3 regions of the Mesorhizobium sp. B2-4-13 genome follow, and region 2 is predicted to be linked to each of the others. Evidence: riboswitches for the same ligand, from Rfam matches in the RefSeq annotation. Region 2 holds a riboswitch; each other region holds the start of a gene.
The links. Region 2 has a riboswitch for cobalamin ahead of FJ936_RS12450 (CbtB domain-containing protein). Riboswitches for the same ligand answer to the same signal wherever they lie in the genome.

Region 1: linked by a shared signal. The riboswitch ahead of FJ936_RS01085 (aromatic ring-hydroxylating dioxygenase subunit alpha) and the one ahead of FJ936_RS12450 (CbtB domain-containing protein) in region 2 are both predicted to bind cobalamin.
Region 3: linked by a shared signal. The riboswitch ahead of FJ936_RS17305 (DUF1636 family protein) and the one ahead of FJ936_RS12450 (CbtB domain-containing protein) in region 2 are both predicted to bind cobalamin.

The regions. Positions count from the first base shown of each region.
Region 1 is NZ_VFVB01000001.1:205,900-213,380, reverse strand. It holds gene FJ936_RS01115 (alpha-glucosidase) at 1-891, shown strand, start outside; gene ugpC (sn-glycerol-3-phosphate ABC transporter ATP-binding protein UgpC) at 921-2,033, shown strand; gene FJ936_RS01105 (DUF680 domain-containing protein) at 2,108-2,356, opposite strand; gene FJ936_RS01100 (DUF680 domain-containing protein) at 2,427-2,633, opposite strand; gene FJ936_RS01095 (DUF680 domain-containing protein) at 2,703-2,909, opposite strand; gene FJ936_RS01090 (DUF680 domain-containing protein) at 2,979-3,179, opposite strand; cobalamin riboswitch at 3,673-3,875, shown strand; gene FJ936_RS01085 (aromatic ring-hydroxylating dioxygenase subunit alpha) at 3,988-5,235, shown strand; gene FJ936_RS01080 (hybrid-cluster NAD(P)-dependent oxidoreductase) at 5,313-6,413, shown strand; gene FJ936_RS01075 (PqqD family peptide modification chaperone) at 6,555-6,986, shown strand; gene FJ936_RS01070 (serine kinase) at 7,019-7,481, shown strand, end outside.
Region 2 is NZ_VFVB01000004.1:104,039-111,519, forward strand. It holds gene FJ936_RS12435 (DUF1624 domain-containing protein) at 1-958, opposite strand, end outside; gene FJ936_RS12440 (MFS transporter) at 1,195-2,394, shown strand; gene FJ936_RS12445 (aromatic ring-hydroxylating dioxygenase subunit alpha) at 2,398-3,573, opposite strand; cobalamin riboswitch at 3,717-3,916, shown strand; gene FJ936_RS12450 (CbtB domain-containing protein) at 3,952-4,131, shown strand; gene FJ936_RS12455 (CbtA family protein) at 4,147-4,950, shown strand; gene cobU (bifunctional adenosylcobinamide kinase/adenosylcobinamide-phosphate guanylyltransferase) at 4,943-5,458, shown strand; gene cobO (cob(I)yrinic acid a,c-diamide adenosyltransferase) at 5,460-6,074, shown strand; gene cbiB (adenosylcobinamide-phosphate synthase CbiB) at 6,071-7,045, opposite strand; gene cobD (threonine-phosphate decarboxylase CobD) at 7,044-7,481, shown strand, end outside.
Region 3 is NZ_VFVB01000006.1:15,496-22,976, forward strand. It holds gene FJ936_RS17295 (Gfo/Idh/MocA family oxidoreductase) at 1-65, opposite strand, end outside; gene FJ936_RS17300 (LacI family DNA-binding transcriptional regulator) at 235-1,260, shown strand; cobalamin riboswitch at 1,325-1,532, shown strand; gene FJ936_RS17305 (DUF1636 family protein) at 1,673-2,041, shown strand; gene FJ936_RS17310 (ABC transporter ATP-binding protein) at 2,038-2,826, shown strand; gene FJ936_RS17315 (ABC transporter substrate-binding protein) at 2,872-3,819, shown strand; gene FJ936_RS17320 (iron ABC transporter permease) at 3,819-4,868, shown strand; gene FJ936_RS17325 (MarR family transcriptional regulator) at 5,025-5,504, shown strand; gene FJ936_RS17330 (HlyD family secretion protein) at 5,501-6,679, shown strand; gene FJ936_RS17335 (DHA2 family efflux MFS transporter permease subunit) at 6,975-7,481, shown strand, end outside.

The DNA of each region.
Region 1 (7,481 bases), on a different contig from region 2:
CCGGAAAACCTCGCCTTCCTCGAGCGCTTCCGCGCGCTGCTCGACGAGTACACGGCGACCGCAGCGGTCGGCGAAGTCGGCGATTCGCAACGCGGGCTGGACGTGGTCGCCGCCTATACCGCCGGCGGCAAGCGCGTGCACATGTGCTATTCCTTCGACTTCCTGGCGCCGGAAAAGATCAGTGCCGCCAAGGTCCGCTCGGTGCTGGAAGCTTTTGGCCGGGTGGCCAGCGATGGCTGGTCGTGCTGGGCATTTTCCAACCATGACGTGATGCGACCGGCCTCGCGCTGGGCCGCCGACGAGGCGGACCCGTCGGCCTATCTCAAGGTCATCTCGGCATTGCTGATGTCGCTGCGCGGTTCGGTCTGCATCTACCAGGGCGAAGAACTCGGCCTCGGCGAGGCCGACCTGCGCTTCGAGGATCTGCAGGATCCCTACGGCATCCGTTTCTGGCCTGAATTCAAGGGCCGCGACGGCTGCCGCACGCCCATGGTGTGGGATGGCAATGCAAGGAATGGCGGCTTCTCCCAGGCAAAACCCTGGTTGCCGGTACCGGCCGAGCATCTGCCGCAGGCGGTCAACGTGCAGCAAGGCGACGAAACCTCCCTGCTTGAGCATTACCGGCGCTTTCTTTCTTTCCGCCGCGCCCATCCGGCGCTGGCCAAGGGGGACATCGCCTTCATCGAAAGCCAGGGCGACACCGTCGCCTTCACCCGCCGGTCGGGCAATGAGGAGATCGTCTGCGTCTTCAATCTGGGCGCAAGGCCGGCGAAGGTTGACCTCGGCAACCGAACCCTGCAACCTTTGCCGGGACACGGGTTCTCCGGGCAGGCGAGCACCGGGTCGGTCGAGCTCGGCGGCTATGGCGCCTGGTTCGGACGCATAGGCTGAAACATCCGAGGAATCACTGGAGGAAACCAATGGCCGATGTCAATTTGAGACAAGTGAAGAAGTCCTATGGCAATCTTAACATTCTCCACGGCATCGACCTCGACATCAAATCGGGCGAGTTCATAGTCTTCGTCGGCCCGTCGGGCTGCGGCAAGTCGACCTTGCTGCGCTCGATCGCCGGGCTCGAGGAAATCACGTCGGGTGAACTCAAGATCGACGGCCACGTGGTCAACGACGTGCCACCCTCGAAGCGCGGCATCGCCATGGTGTTCCAGTCCTATGCCCTCTACCCGCACATGACCGTCTACGACAACATGGCCTTCTCGATGAAGATCGGTGGGGAAAGCAAGGCCGAGATCGACAAAAGGGTTCGGCAAGCCGCCGAGATCCTGCAGCTGACCAAATATCTCGACCGTCTGCCCAAGGCGATGTCGGGCGGCCAGCGGCAGCGCGTCGCCATCGGCCGCGCCATCGTGCGCAATCCGAAGGTGTTCCTGTTCGACGAACCGCTGTCGAACCTTGACGCCGCATTGCGCGTTGCGACGCGCATCGAGATCGCCAAGCTCAAGGAATCGATGCCCAACACGACCATGATCTACGTCACGCACGACCAGGTCGAGGCGATGACGCTGGCCGACCGCATCGTCGTGCTGAAGGACGGGCACATCGAGCAGGTCGGCACGCCCATGGAACTCTACAAGAACCCCGGCAACCTCTTCGTCGCCCAGTTCATCGGCTCGCCGGCCATGAACATCCTGCCGGCGACGGTCGACAAGACGGGCAATCCGACCATCGTCAGCCATGTCGGCGGCCGCAAGGCGACGGTGCCGATCGCGACACCTGCTTCGGCAAAGGGAGCGGCGGTCAGCTTCGGCGTACGGCCGGAAGATCTCGCGATCGCCAGCGGTGCGGATTATCTGTTCGAGGGGACCGTCGATTATCTCGAACAGCTTGGCGAGGTCCAGCTGGTCTATGTCGATATCGGCCGGGCCGACCTGCCGCTGGTGACCAAGCTGCCGGGCAATGTCGAGGTCAAGCGCGGCTCGACGCTGCGGCTGACCGCCAATGCCGGCGATCTCCATATCTTCGATGCGGATGGTCGCTCCTTTGCCCTCCACGAAGCGGAAGCAAAGGCGGCCTGAAGACGGCCGTCCGGTAATGCAAAGAACAAAAGCGGCGGGCCTGGCCCGCCGCTCTTGTTGTCTGCACAGGCTGGTTAGTTGTTGCCGAAGAGATTGCGATCGGCACCCTGATGGGCCGGCTTCTGCACGTCGCCGGACGAGTTGAGCAGCTTGTAGACAGGCGAATCGCTGTTGCGGATCGCACCTGTATGCGACGTATCGACATTGACAGTCGACGAAGCGGTGGGCTGGTTGACGCCGTTGGAGCCATAATTGTCGCTGCCGGCGAAGGCGCTGCCGGAGACGGCCAGAACGGCGGCGGCGGCAATGAGGATCTTGTTCATTTTAGGTACTCCTGAATTTTGGAAGTCCCGCAGACCGGCGGACAAAAGCCTACCGGCCGTGGGATGGCCATTAGTGGCCGAAGAGGTTGCGGTCGCTGCCCTGCTGGACAGGCGCCGAGGTGGCCGGAGCCGACTTGCCGATCGACGCGGTATTCGAATTGTCGGTCGAAGCGGCAGCAGCCTGATTGGCGCCGTTGGAGCCATAGTTGTCGCTGCCGGCGAAAGCGCTGCCAGAAAGGGCCAGAACGGCGGCGGCAGCAATAAGGATCTTGTTCATGTTAGGTACTCCTGAATTTTGGAAGTCCGGCTGCCGGCGGGCCAGAGCCCACCGGCCGTGGGATGGCCGTTAATGGCCGAAGAGGTTGCGGTCGCTGCCCTGCTGGACAGGCGCCGAGGTGGCCGGAGCCGACTTGCCGATCGACGCGGTGTTCGAATTGTCGGTCGAAGCGGCAGCAGCCTGGTTGGCGCCGTTGGAACCATAGTTGTCGCTGCCGGCGAAAGCGCTGCCGGAGAGAGCCAGAACGGCAGCGGCAGCAATGAGGATCTTGTTCATTTTAATACTCCTGAATTTGTAGGGTCCACCAGCGCGGCAGGGTCACCCGCCGCGTGCCGGGGATGGCTATTAATTGTTGCCGAAGAGGTTGTGGTCGGCGCCCGTCACAGGCGTCTGGGCAGCCGGCTCCGACTTCTTGGTCGAAGCGGTGTAGGAGCTGTCGACAGTAGCCGTGGGGGTCGCGGCGTTCGAACCATAATGGTCGCTGCTAGCGAAGGCGCTGCCGGAAATAGCCAGAAGGGCGGCGGCAGTGAGAATGATCTTTTTCATTTTTGTACTCCAGTATTTTTCCCGTCCGTCTAGCGGCGTGTCTTGGGATTAAAATCGCGTCGTTCGGACAGCCCCGATGTGGGAGAGCCCCCTTGCCGTTTCCAATCACGAAGTTGTTCAGCGTGGACCATGACTCCACCACTTGAAATTGTACCAACGCCTTCTACATGTCTCATTTTTCCATTTGATATCAAATAGTTGTCTAAGATCACGACCCGATCACCAACTGTGTCGGAAGGCTGGGCGTTCACACCGTCCTGCACGCACCGTCAACAGAAACGAACCGTTCGGTTCGATTTTAGACTCTGCTAATAGTCACTTTTCGAAACCATTAACCCTTTTCCGGCCCGGCTGAGGGTCGAAAACGGTGCCCGCGCGCCTGGCGAGAAAAGGCGATTCCCCCGCTGCAACCGCGCCGGGACGATCCCGCGTATGTGTCGCGCCGCATGGATGCGATGTCGCTTTCGTGCCGATGTCGCAAACCCTGTCGTGATTAGATCGAGCGATCTCAGGTGCCGCTGCGTGACGACGGAGCGGAGAATTGGGAAGCCGGTCAGATTCCGGCGCTGCCCCCGCAACGGTGGTGGAGTTCAAGTCGCAACGGGAGACCACTGGGCGAAAGCTTGGGAAGGTGTCGCGATGGTCCGCCAGGACAACTCCAGAGCCCGGAAACCAGCCCGAGATCGCTAGAACTCGACTGATCGCGGTGGGCGGTCAAGGGGCGGATGGTGTTGTCCGGCTTTCGCCGGCTTGCGCCCAGTCCTTCCTCCATCACCACCAGTTCAGTCCTTGAAAATGAGGACAGGACATGGACGCGCGCAACGACATGCTGAGGCTTTTGAACGGCCGCAGACAGGGCCTTTCGCTGGAACAGCCCTTCTATACCGACCCGGACTACTTCAAGCTTGACATGGAACTGATCTGGTATCGCGACTGGCTGTTCATCGGCCATGATTGCGAGTTGCCCAAGCCGGGCAGCTTCATCACCGTGCAGATCGGCGACTATCCGGTCGTGCTGGTGCGCGATCAGCAGGGCAAGATCAACGCTTTCCACAATTCCTGCCGCCATCGCGGCAGCCGCGTCTGCAACACCGACAAGGGCATGGCCGCCAAACTGGTGTGTCCCTATCACCAGTGGACCTACGAACTCGACGGCCGGCTGCTGTTCGCCCGCCAGATGGCCGATGGGTTCGACAAGAGCCAGTTCGGGCTCAAGCCGGTCGCCTGCGAAAGCGTCGCCGGCTATGTCTTCATCTGCCTGGCCAAGGAGCCCGCCGACTTCGCGCCGATGCGGGCGATGATCGAGCCCTATCTCCAGCCGCACCGGCTGAGCGAGGCCAAGATCGCCTTCGAGAGCACGATCATCGAGAAGGGCAACTGGAAGCTGGTCTGGGAAAACAACCGCGAATGCTACCATTGCGCGGGCAACCATCCTGAGCTGTGCAAGACCTTCCCGGAAGCGCCGACCGTGACCGGCGTGCAAGGCGCCGACAGCGATCCGGAGATGCTGGCCCACTGGGCGAAGTGCGAAGCTGTTGGCCTGCCCAGCAAGTTTCGCATCGACCCGGCCGGACAATACCGCGCCACCCGCGCGCCGCTGCTGCGCGATGCCCAGAGCTACACGATGACCGGCAAGCGGGCGGTGAAGAAGAACCTGTCCGACAGCGTCTCGGCCGACCGGATCGGCACGCTGATGCACTATCACTACCCGACAACCTGGAACCATATCCTCGTGGATCATGCGGTGACGTTCCGCGTGCTGCCGGTCAGCGCCACGGAAACAGCGGTTACGACCAAATGGCTGGTCCACAAGGATGCCGTGGAAGGCGTCGACTACGATCTCGCCGAACTCACCCATGTCTGGACCGAGACCAACGACCAGGACCGCCGCATCGTCGAGGAAAACGCCTTCGGCATCCTGTCGCCGGCCTACGAGCCCGGTCCCTATTCGGAGCTGCACGAGGGCGGCGTCATCCAGTTCGTCGACTGGTACGCGCGCTTTATCGGCCCACGGCTTTCCGAAGACGGCCGGCCCGCTCTGCGCAGTGTCGCCTAGCGCATGTCGGCCAAAACTGTGCAGCGGCTTTGGGATCACGACATGCCCAAAATGAAAGGTATGCAGGGATGAACGCCATGACTGATCTTGGCCTCTATCGCCATCTCGACCAGATGGCGCCGTGGAACGACAGGCTGCAGGTGCTGGAGGTGACCGGCGTCAGCGACGAGGCGCCCGACGTTAAGACCTTCACCTTCCGCTCCGACAACCAGACCTGGTTCCGCTACAAGCCGGGCCAGTTCGTGACGCTGGAATTGCCGACACCGGACGGCCCGCTGATGCGCACCTACACGCTGTCATCATCGCCGTCACGGCCATTCTCGATCGCGGTGACGGTGAAGGCGCAGGCGGGCAGCGTCGGCACACGCTGGATGTTCGATCACCTGACGCCCGGCTCGCACGTCAAGGCCTATGGACCGGGCGGCGACTTTTCGCTGCACAGCCACCCGGCGGCGAAATACCTGTTCATCTCGGCCGGGTCGGGCGTGACGCCGATGATGTCGATGCTGCGCTGGCTGAACGACTGCGCGCCATGGACCGATGTCGGCTTCGTCAATTGCGCGCGGCGCCCGGAAGAGATCATCTTTCGCAAGGAACTCGAACTGCTCGGCGGCCATATGCCGGGGCTGTCGCTCGGCTTCATGATTGAGGAGCGGTCGAGCCGCGAGGGCTGGTACGGCCATATGGGCCGCATCGACGCCATCCGGCTGCCGCTCCTGACGCCCGATTTCCGCGAACGCGAAATCTTCTGCTGCGGCCCCGACCCCTTCATGCGCGCCGTGCGCGGCATGCTGGAGGCAGCCGGGTTCGACATGGCAAAGTACCATCAGGAGAGCTTTGCCGCGCCGGCGGTGGAGGAAATCCCGGCGCCGTTTGCCTCGCCGGCTGAAGACGGCGCGGCGATTTGCGTCGAAGCCGCGACGCCGATCCGCTTCGCGCTTTCGGACGTCGACGCCGACTGTGTCGCCGGCCAGACGGTGCTGCAGACGGCGCGCGCCTCGGGCGTGCGAATACCGGCCGCCTGCGAATTCGGCCTGTGCGGAACTTGCAAAGTGAAGAAAGTCTCCGGCAGCGTCGAGATGAGCCACAATGGCGGCATCCTCGATCATGAGATCGATGATGGCTTCATCCTGGCCTGTTGTTCCAAGCCATTGTCGCCGCTTGAAATCGAGGCTTGATCCGCCCGGCTTTCGACTGAACCCGGAAATGGTCCCGCGTTGCCGGCAAAGGTTACCTTGCCAAGGAAGACCTGAAAGTTTACAGGCGTTGTTGGTGGAAGCGGTCCTGCTGGCGGGCAGGAAATGCAGGACGGGGCAACAATGACGCATGACTCCCACGCCTATGCGGTAGCGAGCCGGGATATCGTTTTCGAATCTTTCGATGGCGAGGCCGTGGTGCTCAATCTTGCCAATGGCAAATATTTCGGCTTTTCCGATTCCGGCAGCAAGGTATGGCAGGCGCTTTCATCCGGCGCGGACGCCCAGGCTCTGGTCGGGCTGAGCGCCGGCGGCTCGACAATAGGCCAGGCCGAACTCGAACGCTTCATATCGCAATTGCTCGAATTGGGTTTGCTGGTGCGCTTGGACGCGGCGGCGCAGCCTTTGCCGGGCGATTTGCCTGCCGAGCTTGCCGCCACGAACGAGCCGCTCAATGTGAGCATTCACGACGACCTCGCCGACCTGATCGTCGTTGATCCCATCCACGAGGTCGAGGAACCTCTCGGCTGGCCGGCGGTCAAGCAGGCTTCCTGACGGGGCGGCCGCAGCGTGATGGAAGGCGATTGATGCCGCGCGTCACGCTCGAAACCTTGCCGGATTACGCCAGGTATCTCATCGCCGCCGCTGAAGGCGCGGCCGCGTGCTATCCGACCATGCGAAAGGTTCGCCTGCCCTGGCTTGAACTGACCGTGCATCTCGGTCACGGCGTGCTTGCCGATGCATTGGGCCATGCTTTTGTCGAGCCCGGGCATGACCAGCCGGCACCGTCCACGGGTCGCATCTTCATCGCGCATCCCGGCATTGACGGCATCCCGGAGCCGGCGCACTGGGGCGATGCCCATTTCACCGAGCACGGTTTTGCCAAACGGCTCGCCGAAGCCGGTTTGCGCGGGCACCATTTCCACGACCTGGATTTCTGGCAGGTCTACGATCCGCACCGCCGCGTCGGCGTGCAGCTGATGGCCTCGGCCGATGCCTTTCCGCCCTGGGAGCCGGGAGCACCGCTGCGCGCCTTCCTGCACTGGGAAT
Region 2 (7,481 bases):
CGGTGCACGTTGCGGCAAGATCGGACAGATGCGCCCTGAAGTCCGCAGTCTGGTCGTTGTTGAAGAGCCGATCAAGAGAGGCTTCACCTTCGAGCGTTTCGAGCATGCAGCCGCAATAGCTCGAACAGAAGGTTGCGTTGCGCATCTGCTCGCACGATCGCTGGCAGGTTTTCAGGAAATTGACCTGCGGGGTTTCGACCTGCGCCGGCATCACTTGCGAGAACAGCCAGACGCAGCCGATCAGCAGCGGCTGGTGGATCAGGTAGAAAGCCAGGCTGTGGCGGCCGATGAAGACCAGCGGGTTGGACCAGCGTCCGGGCGCCAGGTTCGCCAGGCGTGCCCTTATGCCGGAGGTGGAGGCGAATTTCGCCACCGCAATGCCCGTAAGCACGGCGCCGAACCAAGGGAATAGCGGAACGTAGTCGTTGGAGCGCGGATTGATCGCCGACAGGCCGATCCACCAGAGCCAGGGATGATCGAGAGCCTCGAAGCGCAGGTAGACTGGTGCCGCGATGACGAGCGCGGCGACGGCAAGCGTCAGCAACGCCGGCAAGCGCAGGAAGGCGAGGCCGAGCAGGCTGGCGAGCGCGATCTCGTGCAGGATGCCGAAGAAGATGAACCCGTCGGGCGTGGCGATGCGAGTGACGACCGAAATGGCGACCGCCGCGCCGGCGATCATGGCGAACCGCTTCCAGAAGCCGTTCCAGCGGATCTGTCGGCCATGGGCGAGATAGAGGCTGACGCCAACCAGGAACAGGAAGGTCGATGCGATGCAGCGGGCGTAGAACTTCCACCAGCCGAAGGCGGTGAGGCCAGGATCGGTGTAGCCGAAGAATTCCAGGTCCCAGGTGAAGTGGTAGCTCGCCATCGCGATCAGCGCGATGCCGCGCAAGATATCGATGGCGACGATGCGCTTCGATGGCTGCGGGACGGGTGCGGTCGGCGTGTGGATGCTCATGGTCTCGCGATCTGATTCAGCCCCTCCACGACGACTATCACGGTTGCACCGGATAGAAGAAGACCGGTCGCCTTGGCCTGGACCGCGCGGCGGGGTCCGCGCCAGCCGCCGGGTTGGGCCAGCGCGGAAAAGTCTTTGACCGGCTTCGCTTTTTGCCGGATGTGCGTCGGTTTCCTCTTAATGGGCCTGAAATGTCCACGGCAGATTCGACGCCGCGATTCTGCTTTGGGGAAGCAATGTCCACCCATGTTCGCCATCCGATCTGGCTTCCGGCCCTCAAGGCCGCGGATGCGCGCACCTTCGCCTCGCTTTACGCGGTCGAATCCTTCGCCCGCGCCATGGTGTCGAGCGTCATACCGATCCAGGCCTACGAGATTCTCCACAACGAGCAGATCGTCTCGATACTTTACACCGCCGTGTCCCTGCTCGGCCTGTCGGTGACCTTGTTCATGCCGATGCTGATCCGCCGCTTCGCGCGGCGCTGGGTCTACACGGCGGGCGCCTGCCTGCTCGCTATCGGCTCGCTGTTCTTCGTCACCCATACGCTCGCCGGGCAACTGGCCGGGATGCTGTGCCGGGTGATGGGCGCCAGCGCGCTGTCGATCACGCTCAACCTCTACATCATGGATCACATCCGCAAGACCGATTTCATGCAGGCCGAATCGCTGCGCATGGCGTGGTCGATGGTTGCCTGGACCTGCGGGCCGACGCTCGGCATTTTTCTCTATACGCGCTTCGGCATTTATGCCGCGCATGGCGCGGTGGCGGTGTTCGCCATGGCTTTACTGGCGCTGTTCTGGACCTATCGGCTGAGCGACAACCAGTCGATCCGCCCGGGCAAGACACGACCGGCCAATCCGCTCGCCAACATCGGCCGCTTCGTCGCGCAGCCGAGGCTGAGATTGGCCTGGCTGATAGCCTTCGGCCGTTCCTGCTTCTGGACGACCTTCTTCGTCTATGGACCGCTGTTCATGGTCATCACCGGCGAGGGCGAATTGGCCGGCGGCCTGCTGGTCTCGGCCGGCAACGCGCTGCTGTTCATGGCGATCTTCTGGGGCAAGGCGGGGAATCGCTTCGGCGGCCGCAGGACCATGACATTTGCCTATTTCGCCATGTCGGCGACGCTGCTGGCGGCCGGTGCCGTGGGCGAAACCGTGCCGTTGCTCACCGGTGCCTTCCTGCTGTGCGGCGCCTTCTTCACCATCGCGCTCGACGCGCTGGGTTCGACCGCCTTCATGCGCTCGGTGCGCTCCTATGAGCGCGCGCAGATGGCGGCGGTCTACCGCACCTATCTCGATTTTTCCGAACTGACGCCGCCGCTGGTCTATTCGGTGGTGCTGGCCTTCTTCGGCCTGGGCTCGGTGTTCGTCACGCTCGGACTGCTTGCCGCGTTCTGCGGCTTCATGACCTGGCGATATCTGCCGAAGTCGCTGTGATCTTCAGGCCTCGGGTGAGCGCGCAGCGTGCCGTTCGCGCACCCAATCGTGGAAGCGGTGAAGGTCGTACTCCTCGGGCATCAGCACGCCAGCTGTATGACGCATCGAGCGCAGGCCCTTCTGGTTGACCTCGCAGATTGCCGCGTCCTCCTCCAGCACCTGTGTGCCGAAGGCAACGATGTTGTCGACGTTGGTCTCAGCGAGCGCCTCGGGCGCGAACAGCCATTCCGCGGTCAATTCGGTCTGTTCGGGACCGAGCGGCGTAAGCCGCACGGTCCTGACATAGTCGACATGGCCGACAATGAACATCGACGGCAGGTTGGTGGCGTAAGTCTGACCGGCGGTTCGTTCCGCCGGCGTCAAGCCCGGGAAGACCGGCCCGTGCGCCTGCCCATCACGCGACCATGTCTCAGCCCCGGTGCGCAGGCCGCCGGAAAATTCCGGCGCGTCATTGTCGGCGTGGCGGAGCCATTCGGGATCGTCATGCCGGCTCATCAGGCCGCGGCCATAGATCGGCACCAGCCGCGACAGGTCCTTGTGGACGCCCGGGCAGTGCAGGCACTCGTTGAAGTTTTCCCAAAAAATCTTCCAGTTGCAGTTCATCACCTTGCGCAGCACGTGCCCTGATACCAGCGTTTCCAGCGGCCAGTTGCCGAAGTCGCCGGAGGCCGGGTCGAAGGAGGATTGCGCCGAGCTGGCGGCATCTTCCGCAAGATTGACGAAGACGAAGCCCCGCCACACCGAGAGCGCGACGCGATAAAGCGGGTGATCGGCCTTGTCGAAGCCGTCAGGCAGCGATTTCGACAGCACGCGCACCAGATCGCCACGCAGCGAATAGGACCAGGCGTGATACGGGCAGGTGATCAGCCGCGCCTTCAGCCGGCCCTGGCTTTCCTGGCAAAGCTGCGAGCCGCGATGCCGGCAGGTGTTGTGGAAGGCATGCAACTCGCCGGTGTCGTCGCGGAGCAGGAGGATTTCCTGCGTACCGACGCGGAAGGTGCGGAACGCCAAAGGCTGGGCAAGGTCGGCCTCGCGGCAGACGAGCAGCCAGTTCCTGTACCAGATGGCGTCGAGATCGCGCTGATAGTTGTCCTGGTCCCAATAGGCCGACGAGGGCAGCGTCGGCTCGGTTCGAGTCAGGCCGTTATAGGGCACGCACTCGCTGGCATTGGGCTGCATGGCTGGTTTCCCGTGAGGGGTGCCAGCCGACACCCGGCCATGAAGTTTGTCAATCGGGACGGGATGAGGGCAGCTTCGCCGATACGGCGCTCCTGCGCTGGCGGCTGTCGGAATTTGGTTTGCCGGGCGCGGCGAATTTCCCTATAGTCCCCGATGTCGTCGGTTCCTTTTTGGAGCCAAGAGGGAATGCGGTGCGGGCAGGAATTCCTGCCCAATGCCGTGGCTGCCCCCGCAACTGTGTGCGGTAGTCCTCTCCATATGCCACTGAAGATTTTTCTTCGGGAAGGTGGGGAAGGGCGCTTATCCGCGAGCCAGGAGACCTGCCGGCGACAGGAAACTGACTTCGATGCCCTCGGGTGGAGGGCGAAAGGACAAGACATGACTACCGCTTCCGTCTCCCTCGGCGCCTCCGTCTCCTCGCAGTCGCGCTTCATGCAGCTCGCGCTTGCGGCGCTGCTCGGCATCTTCGTCGTCGGCTTTGTCGGCTTCTCGCATATCGATGCGGTCCACAATGCTGCCCACGACTATCGCCACTCGATGGCGTTTCCCTGCCACTAACGAGGATCCGACATCATGAATCTGTTTCGCAACGTCGTGTTCGTCGCGGCGATCGCGGGGCTCGTGGCCGGTGTCGTTCTCGCCTGCATGCAGGCCTATGCCACCGTGCCGCTGATCCTCAAGGCGGAAGTCTACGAAAAGGCCGGCGGCGGCCACCACCATGATCACGCGGCCGCACCAGCGGCGACCGATGATGCCATGAGCACGGTGGCGCCCGCTGGGAATGCCATGAGCTCTGCCGCGCCCGCGGGCACCGATGCCGTGACACCGGCGGAGGAAGACGAAGGCTGGGCGCCAGCCGACGGTTTCGAGCGTTTCGCCTTTAGCGTGGTTGCCAACATCGTCACCGGGATCGGCTTCGCGCTGGTCCTGGTCGCGGTTTCCGAGTTCTTCGGCGGCGTCGGCAACTGGCGCCAGGGTGTGTTCTGGGGCCTGGCCGGCTTTGCCGTGTTCACACTGGCACCGGGTCTCGGACTGCAGCCGGAACTGCCGGCAATGCCGGCGGCCGATCTTCTGCCGCGCCAGATCTGGTGGACGGCGACGGCGGCCGCGACCGCGACCGGCCTGGGCCTGATCGTGTTTCGCAGATCGTTGCCATTGACCATCCTCGCCGTCTTGCTGATCGTCGCGCCACATGTCGTCGGCGCGCCGCAGCCCGACAGTTTCGAAACACCGATCCCGGAAGGCCTACACCATCAGTTCGTGGTGGCGGTGACGGTGACCAATCTGGTGTTCTGGCTGGTGCTCGGCGCGATCGTGGGCGTGGTGCGCAGGCGCTTCACCGGCATGGCGACCAGCCTGCGCGACAGCTTTGCCTGATCGCGGCAGGCTGACCTTCATCATCGGTGGTGCGCGCTCCGGCAAGAGCGCGCACGCCGAAACCCTGATGACGGCATTGCCCTCGCCATGGGCCTATATCGCCACGGCGCAAGCCCATGACGACGAGATGCGCGAGCGGATCGCGCTGCACCGCTCGCGGCGCGGTGAGGGCTGGTCGACCATCGATGCGCCACTCGACCTCGCCGAAGCGCTGGAGGCGTTGCCAGACGGGCAGCCGGTGCTTGCCGACTGCGTGACGCTGTGGCTGACCAATCACATGCTGGCCGATCACGACGTCGAGGCCGCGTGCCGGCGGCTGGCGGACGTGCTGTCGCGGCCGCGCGGACCGTGGTTCGTGGTAACGAACGAGGTCGGGCAAGGCATCGTGCCCGACAACGCACTGGCGCGTCGGTTTCGTGACGATGCCGGCCGGCTCAACCAGCGGGTCGCCGCGATTGCCGACACGGTGCTGCTCATGGTGGCGGGGCTACCGCTCAAGGTGAAGTGAAATGACCGATATCGACGACAAGGATGAAGAACGCCATCGCGCCAAGATGGCCAAGCGCAAGGCGGTGCAGGACGCCGAGGTTGCGGGCAAGACGATCGAGAAGGGGTTGCTGATCGTCAACACCGGTCCCGGCAAGGGCAAGACCACGGCCGCCTTCGGTCTCGCGCTGCGCATGCTCGGCTACGGCAAGCGCGTCGGCGTCGTCCAGTTCATCAAGGGCAAGTGGCACACCGGCGAGAAGGACGCCTTTGCCGTCTTTGGCGACCGTGTCGTCTGGCACGCAATGGGCGAGGGTTTCACCTGGGAGACGCAGGACCTGAAGCGCGACATCGCTGCCGCCGAGGCCGCCTGGGCCAAGGCTCTGGAATTGATCGGCGATCCTTCGATCAGCCTTGTCGTGCTCGACGAGCTCAACATTGCCTTGCGCTACGACTATCTCGCTCTCGACAAGGTGGTTGCGGCGCTCAAGGCTCGCCGCGAAGGCCTGCATGTCGTCGTCACCGGCCGCAACGCCAAGCCGGCACTGATCGAGGCGGCGGACCTGGTCACCGAGATGGGGGTGACAAAGCACCATTTCTCGGCGGGCGTGAAAGCGCAGCAAGGCATCGAGTTCTAGAAAACCAGAACGGCGATCAGCGCGACCAGGCCGAACAAGCCGATCAGCAGGTAGTCCGCGACCCGGTAAAGCTTGAGCGCCCGCCTGATATCGCCGCTGTCGACATCGCGGCGGCCGCCTTCGCCCATGAAGATGTCGTCGACCATGACACCGCCATAGCTGCGTGGTCCGGCGAGCGCGAGCCCGAGCGCGCCGGCCATGGCCGCTTCCGGCCAGCCGGCATTGGGCGAGCGGTGTTTTTTCGCGTCGCGCCGTACCGCCTTCCAGGCGTCGCGGGGGTCGGCGTCCTCGACCAGGAGGGAAGCGAGCACGATCAGCAGCGCCGTCAGCCGCGATGCAGGCAGGTTGATCCAGTCGTCGAAGCGCGCCGCCGCCCAGCCGAAGGCCTCATGGCGCGGAGTCCGGTGGCCGACCATCGAATCGGCGGTGTTGGCCGCCTTGTAGGCCGCGCCGCCGGCGAGCCCTCCGACCCCGGTCCAGAAGGCGGGGGCGACGATGCCGTCGGAAAAATTTTCCGCCAGGCTCTCGATCGCGGCGCGGCAGACGCCGGCGCGGTCGAGCATCTCGGGATCACGGCCGACGATCCGCGAAACGGCGGCCCGGCCCATGTCGAGGCCTCCGCTGTCGAGCGCGTCGGCGACGGCTTCGACATGCTCGTAAAGGCTTTTCTGCGACAGAAGCGATGTCGCCAGAAAGACGGCAATGATCCATCCCAGGGGGACGAACCAGAGCAGAACAAGCTGCACGCCAAGGCCTGCTATCGCCGGCACCAGCACAATGACCAGAAGCGCCTGGACACCACGTTGGCGACGCAACGCGTCGGGATCAGTGGCGCGGTTGAGCCGCAAGTCGAGAAAGGATATCAGCCTGCCGAACCATGTCACCGGATGGCCGATGGCGCGAAACAGCCAGTCGGGATAACCAAGGGCGAATTCGGCAATTAATGACAGGAAAGCGATCAGGACTGACATGAAGCTTCTTGAAGGAGCGGTGGACCATGGTGGAAGTCTTGGCCGGGCAAGGGCGCTTTTCCCCAATGCCGTGCTGCCTTTCGTCGACCTCTCGACCGGTATCAATCCGCACTCCTACCCGCTTTTCGACCTGCCCGCCACCTCGCTGTGGCGATTGCCAGAGGCCGCGCGTGGGCGCGAACTGATAGAGATTGCGGCCAACACCTATGGCGCGCCTTCCCCAGCAAGCGTTGTGGCGGCCCCTGGCACACAGATCCTGTTGCCGCGCGTCGCCTCGCTGGTGAGGCCCGGCAAGGCAATGGTGCTGGGGCCGACCTATGCCGAACACGCCCGGGCGGCGGCGATTGCCGGGCACGACGTGGTCGAGGTCAGCGATTTCGCGGCGCTGGCGGAAGCCGACCTCGCCATCATAGTCAATCCGAACAATCCCGATGGG
Region 3 (7,481 bases), on a different contig from region 2:
TGACGGGCGGCCTCGAGCCACGTTTTGCTCATGGCTCCGCACCCGACCAGGACGACGTGCAGCATCCGGCGCTCCTCCGCCAACCCCTCCCGGTTGGCATTCACGGCCTTTCCGTAAACGTTTACGATGACACACCCGAAGGCGTAGAATGTCAACCGGATTTGTGGGCCGTTCGTCTGAGTGGCCTTGGCCGCGAGGTCCGCTAATGTTAGCGGGAACGGAAGGGGATTGGTCTTGGCATCCAGCATTCACGATCTTGCGCGTCATTTGAATATTTCGATCGGCACGGTGTCGCGCGCGCTCAATGGGCGCGCCGATGTCAATGCCGAGACGCGGCAGCGCGTGCTCGATGCGGCCCGCCTACTCAACTATTCACCCAACCAGTCGGGCAGGAACCTGCGCCGGGGCACCACCCATGCCGTCGCGTTCATGCTGCAGCCCCACCCGGGCGATCAGCAATATGGCGAGCCGTTTTTCATTCCTTTCCTGAGCGGGCTGCAAGCGGCGCTGGCCGAGCACGGGCTCGACCTGATCATCGTCATGGGCGCGCCCGCCGATTATCAGCAGGAGCGCCTGCGACGGGTCGTCGAGACACGCCGCGCCGATGCCGTGCTGCTGGCCTGGACCCGGCGTGAGGACGATCGCATCGACTATCTCAGCAGGGTCGGCTTTCCCTTTGCGACGCTCGGCCGAAGCCAGTCCGGTGACGAGACCTATCCCTCGCTCGACCTCGATTTCGAGAAGGCGGGCGCCGACGCAGTCGACCGCCTTGTTGCACGCGGCCACCGCCGCATCGCAGCCATCCGGCCGTCGCTCGACCTCAACTTCGGCTATCTGTTTCTTGATGGCTATCGCAAGGCGCTGCGGCGGCACGGCATCGACATCGATCCCGAGCTGATAGCCGACGGCTTCATCAACGAAGCCGGCGGCTACGCGGTGACGCCGCAAATCATGCGCTCGAAGGATCCGCCGACAGCGATCATCTTCAACAATGACGCGATGGCGCTCGGCGGCTGCAAGGCGCTTGCCGAGATGGGGATCATGCCCGGTCAGGGCATCGCGGTGATGGTCATCGTCGATACGCCGCTCTGCCGCTATTTCTCCCCGGCGCTGACCGCTTTCCGCCCGGCATTGGAGCCGATGGGACGGCGGCTCGGCGAAATCCTGCTCGCCTCGCTGCCCGCTTTCGCCGGGCCCACGGGGCCGCAGACCATAAGGGAGGTCTGGCCGCTGGAACTGGTCGCGCGCGACAGCGATTGACCATATGTCTGTATTGTTATAACAGAACAGAGACTGCCGCCTTGCCTCGCCGCCGCGCGCGGCCTAGGCTGCGACTCGTGATGGTCCCCAAGCCGAAAGGCGAGGGGTGAAAAGGGAACGCGGTGAGACCGATTTTGGGTCGAGGCCGCGGCTGCCCCCGCAACTGTAAACGGCGAGCAAGATCCGGAATGCCACTGGCCGGCAAGGCTGGGAAGGCAGGATTGCGCGCAGACCCGTGAGCCAGGAGACCTGCCATCACTGAGTTGACCGGACGGGGTGTGCCGGGAGGAAACGTGGACATCGGTCTTGTCGGCCGATCGGCCAACATCCTTCCGTCGCCAGTTTTGAAAGTGACGGGACGTTGGACGGCGCAATCGATCGTATACACCCCGAGCCTAAACACCAGATCATCGTGTGCACCCTTTGCCGCGAGAGGGGGACCGGCGTCAGGTCGGGCGAAGATTTGTGCGCCGAATTGCGCTCCCGCCTCTCGGCTCATCACGAGCCTGGCGTGGCGCATGGTTTCGCGGTCGAGGGCGTGGCTTGCATGGCGGGTTGCGCGCGCCCCTTGGCGGTGGCTTTCCAGGCGTTAGGCAAGGCAGCCTATCTCTTCGGGTCGATCGACGCGCAGGCCGACGTTGCCGATCTGGTGCGATTTGCCAGGCTCTACGCTTCGCTTGCCGACGGCTGGTGCAATTCCGGACAACGTCCTCCGCGCCTGGCCGGCAAGACGCTGGCCCGCATCCCTGGACCCGGCACGCTGGCGGATGGCAGTCGATGACGACGCCGCTTCTCGAGACCCGCGGCCTGGGTGCGATGGCGAATGGCCGGCACCTGGTCCATGCGGTCAGCCTTTCGGTGGCATCAGGCGACCGTCTTGCCATCATCGGCCCCAACGGCGCCGGCAAGACCACGCTGCTGCGCATGCTGTCCGGCATGCTTCGGCCGAGCTTCGGAGAGGTGAAGCTCGGCGGGCGGCGCCTGGACAGGATTTCGCCCGCCGAGCGAGCCCTGCATATCGCCGTCGTGGGCCAGACCGATCAGCCGGATCCACGGCTCGCGGTGATCGACTATGTCGAGCTTGGCCGCGTCCCGCACGCCGGCCTGAGGCGCCGCGGCGAGGAACGCGACATTGTCGTGGAGGCGCTGCGCCGGACCGGTCTCCTGCCGCTGCTTGGCCGCACGATTGGTTCGCTGTCTGGTGGTGAACGCCAGCGTGCCCAGCTTGCACGCGCCATCGCGCAGCAGCCTAAAATCCTGTTCCTCGACGAGCCGACCAACCACCTCGACCCGCGCGCTCGCGCGGAACTGCTCGACCTGGTGGCCGGCTTCGGCATGACCGTGATCGCGGTGCTGCACGACCTGACGCTGGTGGCACCGTTCGCGACCAGGGTCGCGGTGATGAACGAGGCCCGGCTGCTGGCACTGGCGCCGCCGCACGAGGCGCTGACGCAGCAGCTGATCCGCGAGATTTTCGGCGTCGACGTGTTTCGCCTGCGCCATCCCACCGAAGACCGCGAGCTGACGGTGTTCGATCATCCGAACCGCGCCGCACCACCGTCCTGATCAAACCTGCCCTCCATCCGACACAGCTCAACCAAGGAGCAATCCGTGAAACGCCTTGCCTTGTCCCTCGTCTTCTCGCTGCTGGCCTCGACGGCCTTTGCCTTCCCCGTGACGGTCGACAGCTGCGGCAAGCCACTGACCTTCGACGCGCCGCCGAAGCGGGCCGTCATCCATGATCTCAACATGGCCGAGATGGCCTTCGCGCTTAAGCTGCAGCCCTCGATCGTCGGCCTGACGGGTATCACCGGATGGTACAAGGTCGGCCCCGAATTCAAGGCCGAACAGGGGTCAATTCCCGAACTGGCGCCGAAATATCCGACGCTGGAGAATCTCGTCGCCGTCGAGCCCGACTTCTTCTTCGCCGGCTGGTACTACGGCATGAAGCCCGGCGGTGACGTGACCCCCGACACGCTCGCGCCGCACGGCATCAAGACGCTGGTGCTGACCGAAAGCTGCGTCCATCTTGACAAGAGCCGCCCGGCCGCCTCCATGGACCTGCTCTATGGCGACGTCGAAAAGCTGGGCAAGATCTTCGGTAAGGAGGCAGAAGCGAAGACGCTCGTCTCCGGCTGGAAAGCGCAACTCGCCGACATCACCGCCAAGGTCGGCAGCGTCAAGGGAACACGGGTGTTCCTGTACGATTCCGGCGAGGACAAACCGTTTACCGCGGGAAAGTTCGCCATCCCCAACGCCATGATATCGGCAGCCGGCGGCGACAACGTCATGGCCGACATGGATACGAGTTGGGGCAACACGGATTGGGAGACGGTGGCGGCACGCAATCCGCAATTCCTCATCCTGCTCGATTATCAGGACGGTGGCGGCTACAGGAAATTGCTCGAGTTCCTCAAGGCGCACCCGGCGATGAAAGAGACGGACGCGGTCAGGAACGAGTGCTTCGTCGCACTTCGTTATGCCGAGCTGACGCCAGGACCGGCCAACATCGAAGCCATCGGCAAGATCGCCAGGGCGATGCATCCGGAAGCGTTCTGATGGATCCTGCCCGAGAGCACAAACCCGGCGCGCTTTCCGGACACAAGACCTTCGCGCTGGTCATGACGGCGGGTGCGGTGGCGCTCGTCGCTCTCGCGCTGCTGTCGATCGCTTATGGCTCGACGCTGATACCTCTGACCGATGTCGTCGCGGCACTTGGCCGTGCCGTCGGGCTGGACGAGCCTGAGATATCGGGCCCGGTCGGCAAGATCGTCGTCGACCTGCGGCTGCCGCGCACGATCCTGGCGATCTGTGTCGGCGGCGGGCTCGGTATCGTCGGCGCGCTTTTGCAGACGGTGACCCGCAACGATCTTGCCGACCCCTTCCTGTTCGGACTGTCGTCGGGAGCCGCTGCCGGCGCGGTTTCCGTCATCACCATCTTTGGCGACAGCTTCGGCATCTGGACCTTGCCGGTGGCTGCGTTCACCGGCGGCATACTCGCCGCCTCCATCGTGCTTTTGCTGGTCGCGCGGGTGAGGGGGCAAGGGCCGGAACGGCTGATCCTCGCCGGCCTTGCCGTCTCTTTCATGTTCACGGCCCTGACCAATTATCTGGTCTTTGCCGGCGACCAGCGTGCGGCCCATTCAGTGCTGTTCTGGACCATGGGCGGGCTCGGGCTGGCGCGCTGGGACAATGTATGGCTGGCCGCGGTCGGCGCCGGCACCATCGCGGCCTACGGGCTATGGAATCATCGCAGGCTGGACGCCTTCCTGGCTGGTGAAAGCGCTGCCGAAAGTCTTGGCGTGCCGGTGGCGCGCATGCGCAGGTCGACATTCCTCGTGGCCGCCTTCTCGACGGCAATCCTCGTCTCGGTTGCCGGCGTCATCGGCTTTGTCGGACTGATGATCCCGCATCTGTCGCGGCCGCTGGCCGGTCCCTTGCATCTGCGCCTGATCGCAAGCAGCGCGCTGTTCGGGGCTGTGCTCCTTCTGGCAAGCGATCTTCTGGCCCGGACCTTGCTGCCGCCGCAGGAACTGCCGATCGGCATCATCACCAGCTCGCTCGGCGCGTTCTTCGTCGTTACCATGGTTGTCCGAAACCGCCTTTGACAAAGGCATCCATGCCTTTCAGGCGTTGGTGCGGACGGGTGCGGCGTTCACCCGGCGCTAACCAGGATCGAGTTGCAGGTCCGCCATACGCATTTGCCGGCTTTCATACCGAAGTGGCATCTTGAATAGTAAGCACGCTTATTATATGTATCGCTCATGGTTTCAGATGGCATCGATAGATTGGGATTTTTGATCCACGACGTGCAACGCCTGATGCGCAAGCGCTTCGAGGCGCGCGCCAGCGGGCTCGGCCTATCTTCGGCGCAATGGCGGCTTCTGGTCCGCGTTGCCAAGGAGGCGGGCGTTGCACAGGCGCGGCTCGCCGAACTGCTCGAAATCGAGCCGATCAGCGTTTCACGCCTGGTCGACCGGATGGAGGAGGGCGGCTGGATCGAACGTCGCTCCGACGCGACCGACCGGCGTGTGCGCATGATCTTCCCGACCGAGAAGGCGAATGCGGCCTATGCGGACGTCAAGAGCCTTGCTGGCGAGGTCTATGAGGAATCGCTCAGCGGCGTTTCGACGGAAGACCGGCGCGTCCTGATCCGGGCGCTGGATGTAATCGTACAAAATCTGACGGACAGCGAAGCTTCGTCGCTTGAAAAGATCAAGAGTGCGGAAGGTGCGGCAGCATGAACGCAGTAGCCAAGGTAGAAGAAAACGCTCCCAAGGTGGAGATGGAAGCGCCGGTCAAGCCGGCATCAGCCCCGGTCGCGGTCGCTCCTCCCGTGCAACCCGCGCCGGCGCCGAAGAAGAAGCGCCGCATCGGCCGCTTCTTCTTGATGTTCGCCTTGCCGGCGGCATTGATCATCGGCGGCGGCTATGTCTGGGTGACGGGCGGCCGCTACCAGGAAACGGAAAACGCCAATCTGCAGCAGGCCAAGGTGTCGATCGCCTCTGACACGGCCGGTCGTATCGTCCAGGTCGCCATATCGGACAACCAGACGGTCAAGCAGGGCGATCTCCTGTTCGCCATCGACCCCGAGCCCTACCGGATCGCGCTCGCCCAGGCGGACGCCGCGGTCGCTACCGCGCGCCTCAATGTCGAGCAGTTGCGCGCGGCCTATAGCCAGGCGCAGTCGCAGCAGAAGTCCGCTGCCAGCGAGGTCGACTATGCGCAGTCGCAATTCGATCGCGCCGCCGATCTTGCCCAGAAGGGCATCAACGCCAAGTCATCGCTGGATCAGGCCAAGAACGATCTCGACAAAGCCAGGCAGCAACTGGCTGTTGCCGAGCAAGGCATCATCAGCGCCAAGGCGGCACTCGGCGGCAACCCCGACATCGAAACCGACAAGCATCCGACGGTGATGTCGGCGCTCGCGGCGCGCGACAAGGCTGCCTATGATCTGGAGCAGACCACCGTGAAGGCGCCTGCCGATGGTGTCGTCTATCAAGCCGCGTCCTTCAAGGTCGGCCAGTATGTCGGCTCCGGCACACCGTTGTTCGCGCTGGTCGAGACCGGCGACACCTGGGTCGACGCCAATTTCAAGGAAACCCAACTGACCAACATGAAGCCGGGCCAGAAGGCGGAGATCGTGGTCGATACCTATCCGGGCAGGACCTTCAAGGCGACGGTCAGGGCTATCGGTGCCGGCACCGGCGCGGACTTCTCGCTGCTGCCCGCCCAGAACGCCACCGGCAACTGGGTCAAGGTCACCCAGCGCATCCCGGTGCGCCTGGAACTGACCGACCCCGACGCCAAGATGGCGCTGCGCACCGGCATGAGCGCCTCGGTTACGGTCGATACGGGCGTCGCGCGTGGCTGGCCGTCGATCTTCGGTCGCGCTACGGCCGGCGAGCCCGCGAAGTAGGCAGAAGCCCGCGGGGAGGTGAATGCGAGTTGAAGGATTGGTCTGACGGGAGGGGTGGGAGGATCAGCGTTTGGGCCGAGCCGCGTGGCAGCCGTCCAAAATCTGAAATCTTCGACACGGACCTGTCGGTCCTCAGGTTTCCGGGCGGCAGGCATCCGCTCATCAGAGACTTTCAGTCGATGTAACCCCCACATCGATAATCGCGTCCCACCGCGACGAAGGTCTCTCAACGGAAGGCTTTGCCGCCCGGAAACCCGTTGTACACGTTTCTGTTACCTTCTGGAAGTTCTGCGCCATGAGCACGTCCGAACCATTCAAAGAAGTGCCGCATCGTGGCCTGATCACGGTCGCGCTCATGCTGGCGACGGTCATGCAGGCGCTCGACACCACCATCGCCAACGTCGCGCTGCCGACCATGACCGGCGATCTCGGCGCCTCGCCCGACAACATCAACTGGGTGCTGACCTCCTACATCGTCGCCGCCGCCATCATGACGCCTGTCACCGGCTGGCTCGCCGACCGTTTCGGCCGCAAGGAGCTGTTCCTGACGGCGGTGGTCGGCTTCACCATCTTCTCGATGTTGTGCGGCCTGGCGTGGAGCCTGGAAACCATCGTGCTTTTCCGGCTGATGCAAGGTGTGTTCGGCGCCGCGATCGTGCCGCTGTCGCAGACCTTCCTGCTCGACATCAACCCCAAGGAGCGCCATGGTCAGGCGATGGCCATATGGGGCGCCGGCATCATGCTGGGACCGATCCTCGGCCCCACGCTCGGCGGCTGGCTGACCGAGAATTTCAACTGGCGC